Regions from separate parts of the Erwinia billingiae Eb661 genome, predicted to be linked through region 4. Evidence: predicted binding sites of a transcription regulator. Region 4 holds the regulator's gene; each other region holds the start of a gene.
The links. Region 4 encodes CRP, which controls carbon source genes, mostly activating them, when cyclic AMP is high. Its sites were predicted from a motif close to ATGTGANNNNNNTCACAT; they were not measured.

Region 1 (3,159 bases), 810 kb from region 4:
GGATTACCCCTAAAACAGTCTCACTGCTGAAGTCTGACGGCTCGTACCTTGGCAAGAAGAAATACACGCTGCAACTGGAGCGCGCGGGTTATGTGCCGCAGACGATCCCACTGGAAGAGAGAGCCAACCTCTGGTACATCCTCGGCAACATTCCGCTGGGTGGCATTCCTGGCTGGCTGTTTGTCGATCCGTTTAATGGCGGCATGTACAACATCCATCCGGAGAAGGTGAATACCATTATGAATCCGGTGGGCGCACGCGGCTAGATGCGGACAACCAGGGGAAGATCGCTCTTCCCCTGATAGCGCGTTCTGACGGGTTCAAAAACGTCCCGACGCTATTGCGCCGTCGGGTTCAGCATCACGTGTGCGGGTTTATGCTTTGCCAGATACTGCTGCTGGAAAATGCACATGCGAATGGTGTTACGGTATTCGCCGTTAATAAAGAATTCGTGGATAAGTTCGCCTTCAATATCGAAGCCTAATTTGGTGTAGATGTGAATGGCTTTCTTATTTTCTTTATCAACGATCAGGTAAAGTTTATACAGGTTCAGCACGGAAAATCCGTAATCCATCGCCAGCTTGACGGCTTTACTGGCAAGGCCTTTCCCTTGATGGCTGGGGGCAATGATAATCTGAAATTCAGCACGTCGGTGAATATGGTTAATCTCAACCAGTTCAACCAGTCCCGCTTTATCCCCTTCAAATTCCACCACAAACCGACGTTCGCTCTGATCGTGAATATGCTTATCGTAGAGATCGGACAGTTCCACAAACGCTTCGTACGGCTCTTCAAACCAGTAACGCATAACGCTTGCGTTGTTATCAAGCTGGTGAACAAAACGCAGATCTTCACGTTCGAGAGGACGCAGTTTTAAGCCATCTTCGGCAGGCATGGGAGACATATAAGTTCCTTTTATCAGATGCAATATTGCTGAGGAATTATACGTCTGACGGGAGGAAATGGCACGGCGTAAGCGTAGAAACAATAACGCCAGCACGGTTTACGGTGCTGGCGTTTAGAATGCGTTAAGGCATCAGAAGTTGTAGCCAGCGACCAGGTAGTAACCCCAACCGGTGGATTTCACTTCGAACTGACCGTTACCAAAGTTCAGCTCCTGGCCATCAGCCCACTGTCCGCCGTTGTGGAAGTAACGCGCCACGAACGAGTAATGCCAGTGATCGTAACCCAGCGAGAGGATATGGCTGGAAGCGATAGAGTTGCTGGTACGGGACGGGCCGGTCTCATCACGCAGATCGGAGCCCCAGTCAAAGTTGGTGAAGCCGATGTAGCTCAGATTTCCGCCCCACAGGCTGGTAATCGGCACGAAGTATTTCACCTTAAAGCGATAGCCATCCCAGCTGTTTTCGTTCGCTGCACCGTAGTTTTCCCACTGGTATTTGGCATACACGTTCAGTGAAAGGCCAACATCTGAGTGGGTATCGATATCGGTACCCAGACCCATGAACCAGGTGTTCTGGCGGTTATCGCTGTTACGGCCCATATCGTAGATATAGTTGTTCGCGAAGTACCACTCTTTGAACGGGCCGAAGCTCAGGTCCGTGTTGGTCAGCTTGTCGATAGAGAAACGAGGTTCGATTTCCATAAACAGCGGGGAGCCGTGGTCAAAGATACCGTTAGCATTGGAGTTACCCACGCCGAAGAAGTTAGTCGCATCGATATAGCCGTAGAAATCGAACCAGTCTTTTTTGGCGAACGCTTCGTATTCCAGATATACGTCGTTATTGAACTGAGGTCCGAAACGGGTGTGGTAGCTTCCCACCACGTTGACGCTCTGATGCCACCAGTCGGAAACATACTCCGGCGAATCGGTAGCAGCAGTTGAAGAGGCACTATAAGAGAGCGCTGCGAGTGCGCCAGCCATCAGAATTTTATATTTCATTATATTACCACAGGCTTAATGACCCTTTTATGAAGCCACTGCGAAGGTCTTATTAAGTCGTCAACAGAAGAGGAAAGGGTGACTGTTTTCACAGCAAAAAACACCCGCGATGAATGCTGCGGCAGTGTGCCGTCATCCGCGCTTAAGGAAATAGATATCGCTCACACTTGTCAAACCTTGTTTCATTTCACTTTAGGTAAAGTGTGATGGGTGTCACAAATATGTTTGACCGGATGGTCTGAAAGGGGATTGAGGACAGGAAGGGGGTTTTTTGAGCCAGGTAATCGTTTGCATCGCTGTTTAAGGTACAACAGGCAAAAAGCGGAAGTGGATTTACCGATTCTGCAGTGGGAAGAGAAGGGGAATGGCAGCGGCTTATAATAAGGTAAGCTTATGGATGGTGGCGTTTTTTAGCATCGCGTCATCCCTGGCGAGATGAGCCCTTTTTGGTTTCATTAAGAAGATCGCGGGGAGTGATCTCCTTAATAACACCTGCAAAATAGCCGCAGAATTTTACCGGGGCAGAATCATCTACTCTTCGTCGCGTTCTTTATTTGCCCGCTGACGTTCGTAATAGTCATCTTCCGCCGTAATGATTTCATCCATCAGCGAGTCCATATCGACTTCATGAATCTCTTCGACGAACAGTCCTGTCAGCGGAGTTTCTGGGGTTAACTTGCCGTCTTCATACAGCAGCCAGATTTCTTTCGCATAACGGGTTTTCAGCAACTGCGGAGCAAACTGACCGTAGTACGCCGTGATGTTATTCACGTCACGCTCGAACATGGCTTCAGCATGGTTATTCGCTGCAGCATCGACAGCCTGAGGCAAGTCGATAATGACCGGGCCTTGTGCATCGAGCAGTACGTTAAATTCCGACAGGTCACCATGCACGATACCGGCACACAACATGCGTACGATATTACGGATCATGGTATGGAAATCAGTCACCGCGCTTTCTTCGGACATAGTCACATCGCTAAGACGTGGAGCCACCATGCCGTCTGCATCCGTCACCAGTTCCATCAGGAGCACGCCGTCGATACAAAGATAGGGCTGAGGGACTCGTACGCCCGCTTCTGCCAACCGGAACAGCGCATCCACCTCTGCGGTTTGCCAGGACTCTTCCTGCTGCTTGCGGCCGAATTTAGAGCCTTTCTGCATCGCACGGGAGCTACGTGAGTTACGGACCTTGCGGCCTTCCTGATACTGCACGGCCTGCTTAAAGCTGCGCTGTGTCGCTTCCTTGTACACTT
Region 2 (3,159 bases), 2.1 Mb from region 4:
TAAACATGACCTGTGGGACCGTGATAATCCCTCCCAGCCGTCGCTGGTAGATATCGATTATCAGGGCAAAAAACAGCCGGTGGTTATCCTGCCAACCAAAACCGGTAACCTGTTTGTGCTGAACCGTCTGACCGGCGAAGCGGTATACCCAATCAATCAGGTGGATGTGTCGACCAAAGGGATTGCCGGTGAGAAGTATTCACCGACTCAGCCAGTGTCTGCGCTGAACTTCCTGCCAGATCCAATCAATGAGAAATCCATGTGGGGCCTGACGCCGTTCGATCAGATGGCGTGCCGCATCGACTTCAAATCTCTGCGTTATGATGGCAATCCATGGACACCGGCAACGGAAGGCGGCTCGATCATCTTCCCTGGCAACATTGGTGTCTTCAACTGGGGTTCTGTCACCGTGGATCCTCAGCGTCAGATCCTGATTGCCTCTCCAGTGCGTCTGGCGTACAAGTACAACCTGATCAAACGCACGCCAGAAACGGCCACTCAGCGTCTGTTCACCAAAGACGGCACGCCTTACTGGAACGAGAACTTCGACGGCGATTACGCAATCCATATCCAGCAGCTCTCTTCCAGCCTGGGTATTCCGTGTATCGCGCCACCGTGGGGCCGTATGGTCGGCGTGGATCTGAAAACCGGTAAAACCGAGTGGCTGCGCCGCGTGGGCACCACCAAAAACCTGAAAACCAGCTTCCTGCCGGGTCGCTTCCCGATTGGTTTCCCAATGGGCATGGTTGCACACGGTGGCCCACTGACCACCGCAGGTGATTTGGTGTTCCACGGTGCAACGGCGGATAACTTCTTCCGTGCGTATGACACCAGCACCGGTAAACTGCTGTGGGAAACCGAGCTGCCAGCCGGTGGCCAGGCCACACCGTCAACCTATATGGGCGCGGATAATAAGCAGTACGTGGTGATTGCCGCAGGTGGACATGGTTCACTGGGCACGAAAGAGGGTGATGCGGTTGTCGCATACCGTCTGAAGTAATACACTGAGGGCGGAACGCCAGTTCCGCCCTGATTTACCGCTCCGCCTGATGACTTTTTCCGGTCAACAATCCCCGCCTTATCCAGAATTCATATCTTAAAAATGAGATATTGGTCACACTTTTATTGAATAAAATTCAAATCGACCTACACTATTGCGCTTTCGGACGTCTTTCTTTCATCCAGGAGCTGCACGCTATGTCTGATTTGTTAGCCGTTTCGCGCAAGGTTGCCTGGTCCAGGGTTTTGACTCTGGCAGTTGCCGCCTTCGTGTTCAACACCACCGAATATATCCCTGTTGGTTTGCTCTCTGACATTGGCAGCAGTTTTGGCCTCGCGTCGTCGCAGGCTGGCATAATGATGACCGTCTACGCCTGGATAGTGGCGTTGATGTCGCTGCCGCTGATGCTGGCAACCAGCCAGGTGAATCGCCGCACGCTGCTGATCGTGCTGTTTATCCTGTTCGCCGGCAGCCACTTGCTGTCGTTTTTTGCCTGGAATTTTGACGTGCTGCTGATTAGCCGCGCGGGCGTGGCGCTGGCACATGCCTTGTTCTGGTCGATCACCGCATCGCTGGCGGTGCGACTGGCACCGGCCGGTAAACGGGCCCAGGCGTTAAGCCTGCTGGCGATGGCCACCGCGTTAGCGTCGGTGCTGGGTTTGCCGTTGGGGCGCGTGATCGGCCAGTTTGCCGGCTGGCGTTATACCTTCCTGATCATCGGTGCCGCCGCGTTGGTACTGTTGTGGATGATTATCCGCGTGATGCCGTCAGTGAAGTCTGAGCAAGGCGGTTCGGTGAAAAACCTGCCGACGCTGCTGCGTCGTCCGGCACTGATGAGCCTGTATGCGGTGACGGTGGCGATTGTCACCGCCCATTTCACCGCCTTTACCTATATTGAATCCTTTGTGGTGCAGGTGGCCGGTTTCACCGAAGGATTTGCCACGCTGCTGCTGTTCCTGATTGGCATCGCCGGTATTGCCGGCAGCGTCATATTCAGCCGGATGGGCGATCAGCGTCCTGCGCAGATGCTGACGGTGTCGATTGGGGTGATTTCGGTCTGCCTGCTGATCCTGCTGGCGGTATCGGTCAGCGAATATGGCACCATTGCGGTCTCGATGCTGTGGGGCATGGCCTTTATGATCGTCGGCATGAGCCTGCAAATGAAGGTGCTGACGCTGGCACCGGATGCCACCGATGTGGCGATGGCGCTGTACTCCGGTATCGTCAATATTGGTATCGGTGCGGGGGCATTGCTGGGGAACAAGGTGAGCATGGATCTGAGCGTGTCATCGGTTGGCTACATTGCCGCCATTCCGGCCATCGCCGCGCTGATAGGGTCGGTTGCGATGTTCCGCAAATGGCCATCACGAACCGTCGAGACCGGCCAGCAGATGGGCGCGAAGTCGGAAGCCTGATGCTCAGCCGCTGAAGAAGAAAAACCACTCCTGACCGGAGTGGTTTTTTTATGCGCGAAACCTTATACCTTCACCACCTTCAGCAAATGATCGGCCAGCCGCAGGCTTAACGCCGCGCCGGTCAGCGTCGGGTTCATGCAGGAGGCTGAAGGCATCACGCTGGTCCCGGCGATAAACAGGTTAGGGTGATCGTGGGTCCGGCAGTTGCTGTCGACCACCGAGGTTTTGGCATCGTTGCCCATAATGGTGGTGCCCATAATGTGCTGACGATCCTGATAGCCGGTATCGATTTTTGACACGTCGGCATTCAGCAGACGGGCAAAATTATCGAAATCTTTCAACCCTTCGGCTTTGCCGGCATGCCAGTAATCGGTGACGCTGTAGTAAATCTCCGGCAGCGGCAGGCCAATTGCATCCTTTTTGGTTTTGCTGGGCACAATGCGGTTTTCGGCCAGCGGCAGCGTTTCAAAATCGATGGCAAAGTTCAGCGACCGCGCTGACAGGGTTTTCAGCTGTTCGTCCAGCTTCGAGCCCAGCACGCCTTTCTTGATCAGCCCGGCGGCATAGTCCGCGGTCGGCACGGTATTGCGCACCTTGATTTTATAACTGGGGAAATCCTTCCTGAACGCGCCATCGCGGTTATTCAGGTACACCAGCAGCTCGGTCGGTCCCTGACCCGGCCAGACGTCCTCTTTCATCATCACGTTCATGCTGATCCCGGTATGGCCCATCAGGTTACGGCCG
Region 3 (3,159 bases), 1.4 Mb from region 4:
GCCGGATTTGTAACGCGCAGCCGAATCGACAATCTCCCGCAAAGGAACACGACATTATGTATGACAATCTGAAAGGTCTGGGCATCTCTTCTCCTGACGACATCGACCGTTACAGCCTGCGTCAGGAAGCCAGTAACGACATCCTGAAAATCTATTTCCGTAAGGATAAAGGCGAGTTCTTTGCCAAGAGCGTGAAGTTTAAATACCCACGTCAGCGCAAAACCGTGGTGGCCGATAACGCCAGCCAGGGTTACAAAGAAATTCAGGAAATCAGCCCGAACCTGCGTTATGTGATTGATGAGCTGGACCAGATTTGCCAGCGCGACCAGGTTGAAGTGGATCTGAAACGTAAAATTCTGGAAGACCTGCGCCATCTGGAGCACGTGGTTTCCAACAAAATCAGCGAGATCGAATCCGATCTGGAAAAGCTGACCCGCAGCGGCCGTTAATTCCCGGCATTCTGCAACAGAAAGGCGGAGATCTCTCCGCCTTTTTTATGCCTGAAATATCCCCTTCCGCAGTATCCCTACGCGTCACGTCGCAACGTCTTCCGCTTAATCCTTCCCTGCTCTTCTCTCACTCAAGGCTGTTCATCAAGCTGCAGCGCAACATACAACAGCAAGCGGTCGTCAAAATTACTCAGGTTAAGCCCGGTCAGCTCAGAGATGCGGTTCAGACGGTATTCCAGCGTATTACGGTGGATATACAACGCTTTAGCGGTCGCCGACGGCTGGACGTTATTGCTGAACCAGGAAATCAGTGTTCTTCGCAGCAATCCGTTGTTGTCCATCGACTTGAGTTTCGCCAGCGGCAAAGATAGCTCATTGGCCTGCCAGCCTCCACGCAGGCTGTCGAGCAGTACCGGTAACACCAGGTCCTGGTAGAAATAGCTGCGTTGCTCGGGCATCCGCTGCTTGCCCACCACCATGGTGGTATGCGCGGTACGGTACGAACGGGCGATACTGCCCGGCCCGGTGAAGAAATTCCCTAAGGCGATACGCATCCGCAGATGGCCACTTTCGGTCATGCGTGACTGTAGCAGCTCCACCCGCTTGCGGTGATCGTCGGCGTCATAGCGGCCATGGGCGTTAAACGCCGGTTTGAGCACTACCATTTCGGTCAGGGAAACTATGGCAATCAGATTGTCCCTTTCGGGCGTGGTCAGCAGCGTTTGCAGCTGCTGCAGTTCCGACATTGCGCTGTCTACGCCCAGCTGGCCACTGTCCACTTCAACGACCGCCACAACCCGGGGTTGGTTAAGGTCGATGCGAAGACGCTGCGCCCATTCCACCAGCGCGGGCGACAGCGTGTCGCTGCGGATCAGGTTCAGCACAAGCTCTTCTCGCAGACGGCTGTCCTGCGCCAGCATATGCAGCAGGCGGGCCTGTTCCAGCATCATTTCCGCGGTCATGCAGACCAGCTCGCCATAATGCCTTAAGGTTTCTGGCGCGCCGGTGAGACCGATGACGCCAACAATATCGCCGTCGATGCGCATCGGCAGATTGATGCCGGGCCGAACGCCGTGCAGATGTTTCGCCACGCCTTCGTCGATATCCACCACGCGCGCCTGCGATAACGCCAGCAGCGCGCCTTCGTGCATTTCACCAATACGTTCGCGGTCACCGCTGCCGATGATGCGGCCACGCGCATCCATCACATTGACATTGCTGTCAATAATTTGCATGGTGCGGGCGACAATGTCCTGTGCCAGGCGGGCATCGAGATGATAGGTAGCCATTCACTGCTCCTGAAAAGCGTTATTCAGTCAGCATACCTGTGCAATACCGACGGTACATTGTGCATCTGCACTAAGCGGCGTTTAGTCTGTGAAAATTGCGGGGAGCATCACAAAGAGAAGGGATTAACGCGGGCATAAAGCGGTGCCGGCGACGGTCGCCGGCACCTGAGGGTTTACTGCATCAGCAGGTAGATTGTGCTGTCACCACGCTGAATATTCAGCGCCAGTACTGAAGGTTTGGTATCGAGGATCTTGCGCAGTTCGCCAAGATTCGCAATCGCCTGTTGGTTAACGCCGAGGATCACATCGTCCTTCTTCAGACCAATGCGTGCAGCGGCAGAGCCGGCCTTCACGTTATCGACCTTAACGCCTTTGGTGCCCTTCTCGTCAAAGTTGCTCAGATCGGCGCCTTCAATGCCGGTGTAGATCGTTGCCGATTCCACTTTGGTCTGAGTACTTTGCTGAAGCTCAACGTTCACCGTCACCGGCTTACCGTCACGGATCAAGCCCAGCGACATTTTGGTGCCCACCGGCAGCGATCCAATCTGCGCACGCAGTGCGGAGAAGCTGGAGATCTGCTTACCGTTGATCGACGTCACCACGTCACCCGCCTTCACGCCCGCTTTAGAAGCGGAAGAGTTCGGCAGAACCTGGCTGACAAACGCCCCACGCTGGGCATCGACATTCATCGCCTTCGCCAGCTCGGAGTTCAGCTCGGTACCCATGATGCCCAGCTCGCCGCGTTTCACCTGGCCATATTCAACCATCTGCGCGGTCAGGTTTTTCACCATGGTACTTGGGATAGCGAAGCCAATGCCGATGTTGCCGCCGTCCGGTGCGAGGATCGCGGTATTGATACCGATCAGTTCACCGTTAAGGTTGACCAGCGCGCCGCCGGAGTTACCCCGGTTGATTGCGGCATCGGTCTGAATAAAGTTTTCGTAGTTTTCAACGTTAAGGCCGCTGCGTCCTAATGCAGAAACGATCCCGGAGGTGACCGTTTCACCCAGTCCATACGGGTTACCGATCGCCACGGTGTAGTCGCCCACACGCAGATCGTCAGAATCAGCAATCTTAATGGCCGTCAGGTTTTTGGCATCTTTTAGCTGGATTAACGCAATATCTGAACTTGGATCTTTGCCGATGACTTTCGCATCATATTTGCGGCCGTCGCTCAGCTGAACCTGGATTTTGGTAGCATTGTTGACCACATGATTATTGGTCACGACATAGCCTTTCGCGGCATCAATCACCACTCCCGAGCCCAGCGCACGGAATTTCTCCTGCTGGGTTCCGGCTCCGCCCTGATCCTGGCCCTGGTCTTGTCCCTGGCCCTGCGCACCGCCGCCCTGACACATCGGAGAGCTCTGGAATGGCGAGCCGTCCTGACAGAATGGCGAGTTATCACCGAAGAACTGCTG
Region 4 (3,159 bases):
GGGGACGCTGGGTACGCAGCACCCGACCAATCCGGCTGAAGTGGTAATAGCAGAAGGTGCCCACCGGGTTATCCGGATTCTGCCGTGAGATCTTCTCCAGCGCCTGAAGCTGCTTATCCATGGTGAAGCGCTCGGGCAGCTTGTGGTAAAGGATATCGTCGGCCAGTTCACGCAGCCTGGCGGCGATGGTCTGCGCGTTCCAGCGGATCACCGCTTCGGCATGGCTTTGCTCCACCAGCTTTTGCACTTCTTCCGGCTGATGCAGGCTGACGGAGATGTGCTCCTGCAAATCTAGCGCGATTTGAAACGCGCGGGTCAGCCGCTTGTGGTGATTGTTGTTGGTGGCTGACAGCATATGCATCTGCTGATAGCAGGTGGTGATCAGGTCGACCGCTTTTTGCTGGCGCGCCAGCAGCGGAGGCAGGGCTTTCTCCGGATCGGTGAGTTTGGTCAGCAGGGTGTATTTCGCTTCGCAGTAACCCGCCAGCTCGCGATAGAGCAGGCTTAAGGTTTCCCGCAGCGGCTGCTCTTTCCACAGCCAGAACCAGACCCAGTTGAACACGCCGTACCAGATGGTGCCGAGCACGTAGAGCATCGGCGGTTCCCACACCGGCATGCGTCCTGCCAGGCTAAGGGTGAAGATTGCGGCTATCAGCGAGCCGGGCAGCAGGCGGCCATGCAGCGGGCTGATTTCACCGGTGACGCCCAGCAGCATCGCCATCGAAAACAGGATCACGGGCAGGGGAACGTGGTGACCGGCAAGATACTGGATCAGGAAACTGCTGAAGGCAAACAGGCTTCCGCCAACGATCAGGCGTTTGAAAAAGCGCTTATGAGGAGTATCAAGGCCAGCGAGGTTGCAACAGGCAGGGACTAAGGAAAACAGCAACCCTTTTTGCAAGTCGCCCAGTAGCCATCCCATCGCTACCGGTAAACAGAGCACCAGCGTCTGGCGCAATGCGTAGTTGATCTCCGGGTGATAAATCAGTCGACGCCACATCACTCCACACCAAATAAAAAGGCGCAACACCAGGTGTTGCGCCGTGGATCAGAGCCGATTAGCGAGTGCCGTAGACAACGATAGTTTTACCGTGTGCCGAGATCAGGTTCTGATCTTCCAGCATCTTCAAAATGCGTCCCACTGTTTCACGAGAACAGCCAACGATTTGCCCAATTTCCTGGCGGGTGATCTTGATCTGCATCCCATCCGGGTGCGTCATGGCGTCCGGTTGTTTTGCCAGGTTCAGCAAGGTCTGCGCGATGCGACCCGTCACATCGAGGAAAGCTAAATTGCCCACTTTCTCAGAAGTGACCTGCAAGCGATTCGCCATCTGTGCAGACAGGCGCATCAGAATGTCAGGGTTAACCTGGATCAGCTGACGGAATTTTTTGTAAGAGATTTCAGCCACTTCACAGGCTGTCTTCGCGCGTACCCACGCGCTACGCTCCTGACCTTCTTCAAACAGGCCAAGCTCGCCAATAAAGTCGCCCTGATTGAGGTAAGACAGGATCATCTCTTTGCCTTCTTCATCCTTGATAAGCACCGCTACTGAACCTTTGACGATATAGTAGAGGGTTTCTGCCTTTTCACCCTGATGAATCAGCGTGCTCTTGGATGGATACTTATGAATATGGCAATGAGACAGGAACCATTCAAGTGTCGGGTCTGTTTGCGGTTTGCCGAGAACCATTCGCTGTTATCCTCTGTTGTAATCGTGCCTAAATACAGGGGCAGAGTTCCCTGCCAGGCGTTGAAATAGTCAAGCGTTTCCCATCAGGAAATTTATTCGGGCCTCTGTTAAAAGCCTGGCTCGTTATGCGATTCGTTTCGTCGTGCCTGTAGAGTACTGACGAAAATATTACAGCTTTGTTTGTAGCACAGCTTTCAACGAGTGTCTTGTGTTGTCTCGCTTCAGCATAGTGCGAAAATTGCCGCATTGCCGTTTTTCTGCCTAAAGCGTAATCTGGCGATAACTGAATGAATTAGAGGAAATTGTTATGCAGGCTCGAGTCAAGTGGGTTGAAGGGTTAACGTTTTTGGGAGAATCCTCATCCGGGCATCAGGTTCTGATGGACGGAAATGCGGGCGATAAAGCCCCGAGCCCGATGGAGATGGTGTTGATGGCCGCGGGCGGATGCAGCGCAATCGACGTGGTTTCCATTCTGCAGAAGGGCCGCCACGACGTAAAGGATTGCGAAGTGAAGCTCAGCTCCGAACGCCGTGAAGAGGCCCCGCGCCTGTTCACCCACATCAATCTGCACTTTATCGTCACCGGCGTGGCCTTAGGCGATAAAGCGGTGTCGCGTGCCGTCGATCTCTCCGCGGAGAAATATTGCTCGGTGGCACTGATGCTGGGCAAGGGCGTGGAAATCACCCACAGCTATGAAGTGATTGAGTTACCGGCGTAAGTCATCCCATCGCCGCCCTAAGCCCCGTGCCCGCGGGGCTTACTCTATTTTCTTACCCTGGATCAGACGCTTCACCAGCGGCCCCATAATCAGCTCCATCGCCAGCCCCATCTTGCCGCCCGGCACCACCAGCGTATTGATGTGCGAGATAAAGGATCCCTGCAGCATCGACAGCAAATACGGGAAGTCGATATCTTCCAGCGCCTGGAAATGGATCACCACAAAGCTTTCATCCAGCGACGGGATACCGCGCGCCGCGAACGGGTTAGAGGTATCCACCGTCGGCACGCGCTGGAAGTTAATGTGCGTGCGGGAGAACTGCGGCGTAATAAAGTTGATGTAATCCTCCATGGATCGCACCACCGAATCCATCACCGCTTCGCGTGAGTGGCCGCGTTCGCTGGTATCGCGCACCAGTTTCTGGATCCACTCCAGGTTAACGATCGGTACCACGCCAACCAGCAAATCAACCTGCTGCGAGACATTGTTCTGCGGCGTCACCACGCCACCATGCAGCCCTTCATAAAACAGCACGTCGGTCGGTTCCGGCAGGGGTTGCCACGGCGTAAAGGTTCCCGGAACCTGATTCCAGGGTACCGCTTCATCATAGGTGTGCAGATATTTGCGGGATTTGCCGCTGCCTGACCGGCCATATTCCGCGAAGGTCTGTTCGAGCAGGGCGAAGTCATTGGCTTCCGGGCCGAAATAGCTGATATGGCGGCCCATATCGCGCGCTTTACGGATCGCCAT

Region 1: a site for CRP is predicted at 2,105-2,122, ahead of EBC_RS18855 (nucleoside-specific channel-forming protein Tsx). Genes of this name have one in related genera too.
Region 2: a site for CRP is predicted at 1,103-1,120, ahead of EBC_RS13035 (sugar transporter). Genes of this name have one in related genera too.
Region 3: a site for CRP is predicted at 1,834-1,851, ahead of EBC_RS05665 (CdaR family transcriptional regulator). Genes of this name have one in related genera too.

What each region holds. Positions count from the first base shown of each region.
Region 1 is NC_014306.1:3,813,433-3,816,591, reverse strand. Features, by position in the region: gene EBC_RS18865 (hypothetical protein) at 1-266, shown strand, start outside; gene speG (spermidine N1-acetyltransferase) at 338-895, opposite strand; gene EBC_RS18855 (nucleoside-specific channel-forming protein Tsx) at 1,037-1,903, opposite strand; gene EBC_RS18850 (PA4780 family RIO1-like protein kinase) at 2,435-3,159, opposite strand, start outside.
Region 2 is NC_014306.1:2,544,983-2,548,141, reverse strand. Features, by position in the region: gene EBC_RS13040 (membrane-bound PQQ-dependent dehydrogenase, glucose/quinate/shikimate family) at 1-1,000, shown strand, start outside; gene EBC_RS13035 (sugar transporter) at 1,198-2,415, shown strand; gene EBC_RS13030 (GMC family oxidoreductase) at 2,478-3,159, opposite strand, start outside.
Region 3 is NC_014306.1:964,343-967,501, reverse strand. Features, by position in the region: gene EBC_RS05670 (DUF3461 family protein) at 57-449, shown strand; gene EBC_RS05665 (CdaR family transcriptional regulator) at 581-1,738, opposite strand; gene degP (serine endoprotease DegP) at 1,912-3,159, opposite strand, start outside.
Region 4 is NC_014306.1:4,624,054-4,627,212, reverse strand. Features, by position in the region: gene EBC_RS22565 (YccS/YhfK family putative transporter) at 1-1,000, opposite strand, end outside; gene crp (cAMP-activated global transcriptional regulator CRP) at 1,059-1,691, opposite strand; gene EBC_RS22555 (OsmC family protein) at 1,999-2,409, shown strand; gene EBC_RS22550 (phosphoribulokinase) at 2,449-3,159, opposite strand, start outside.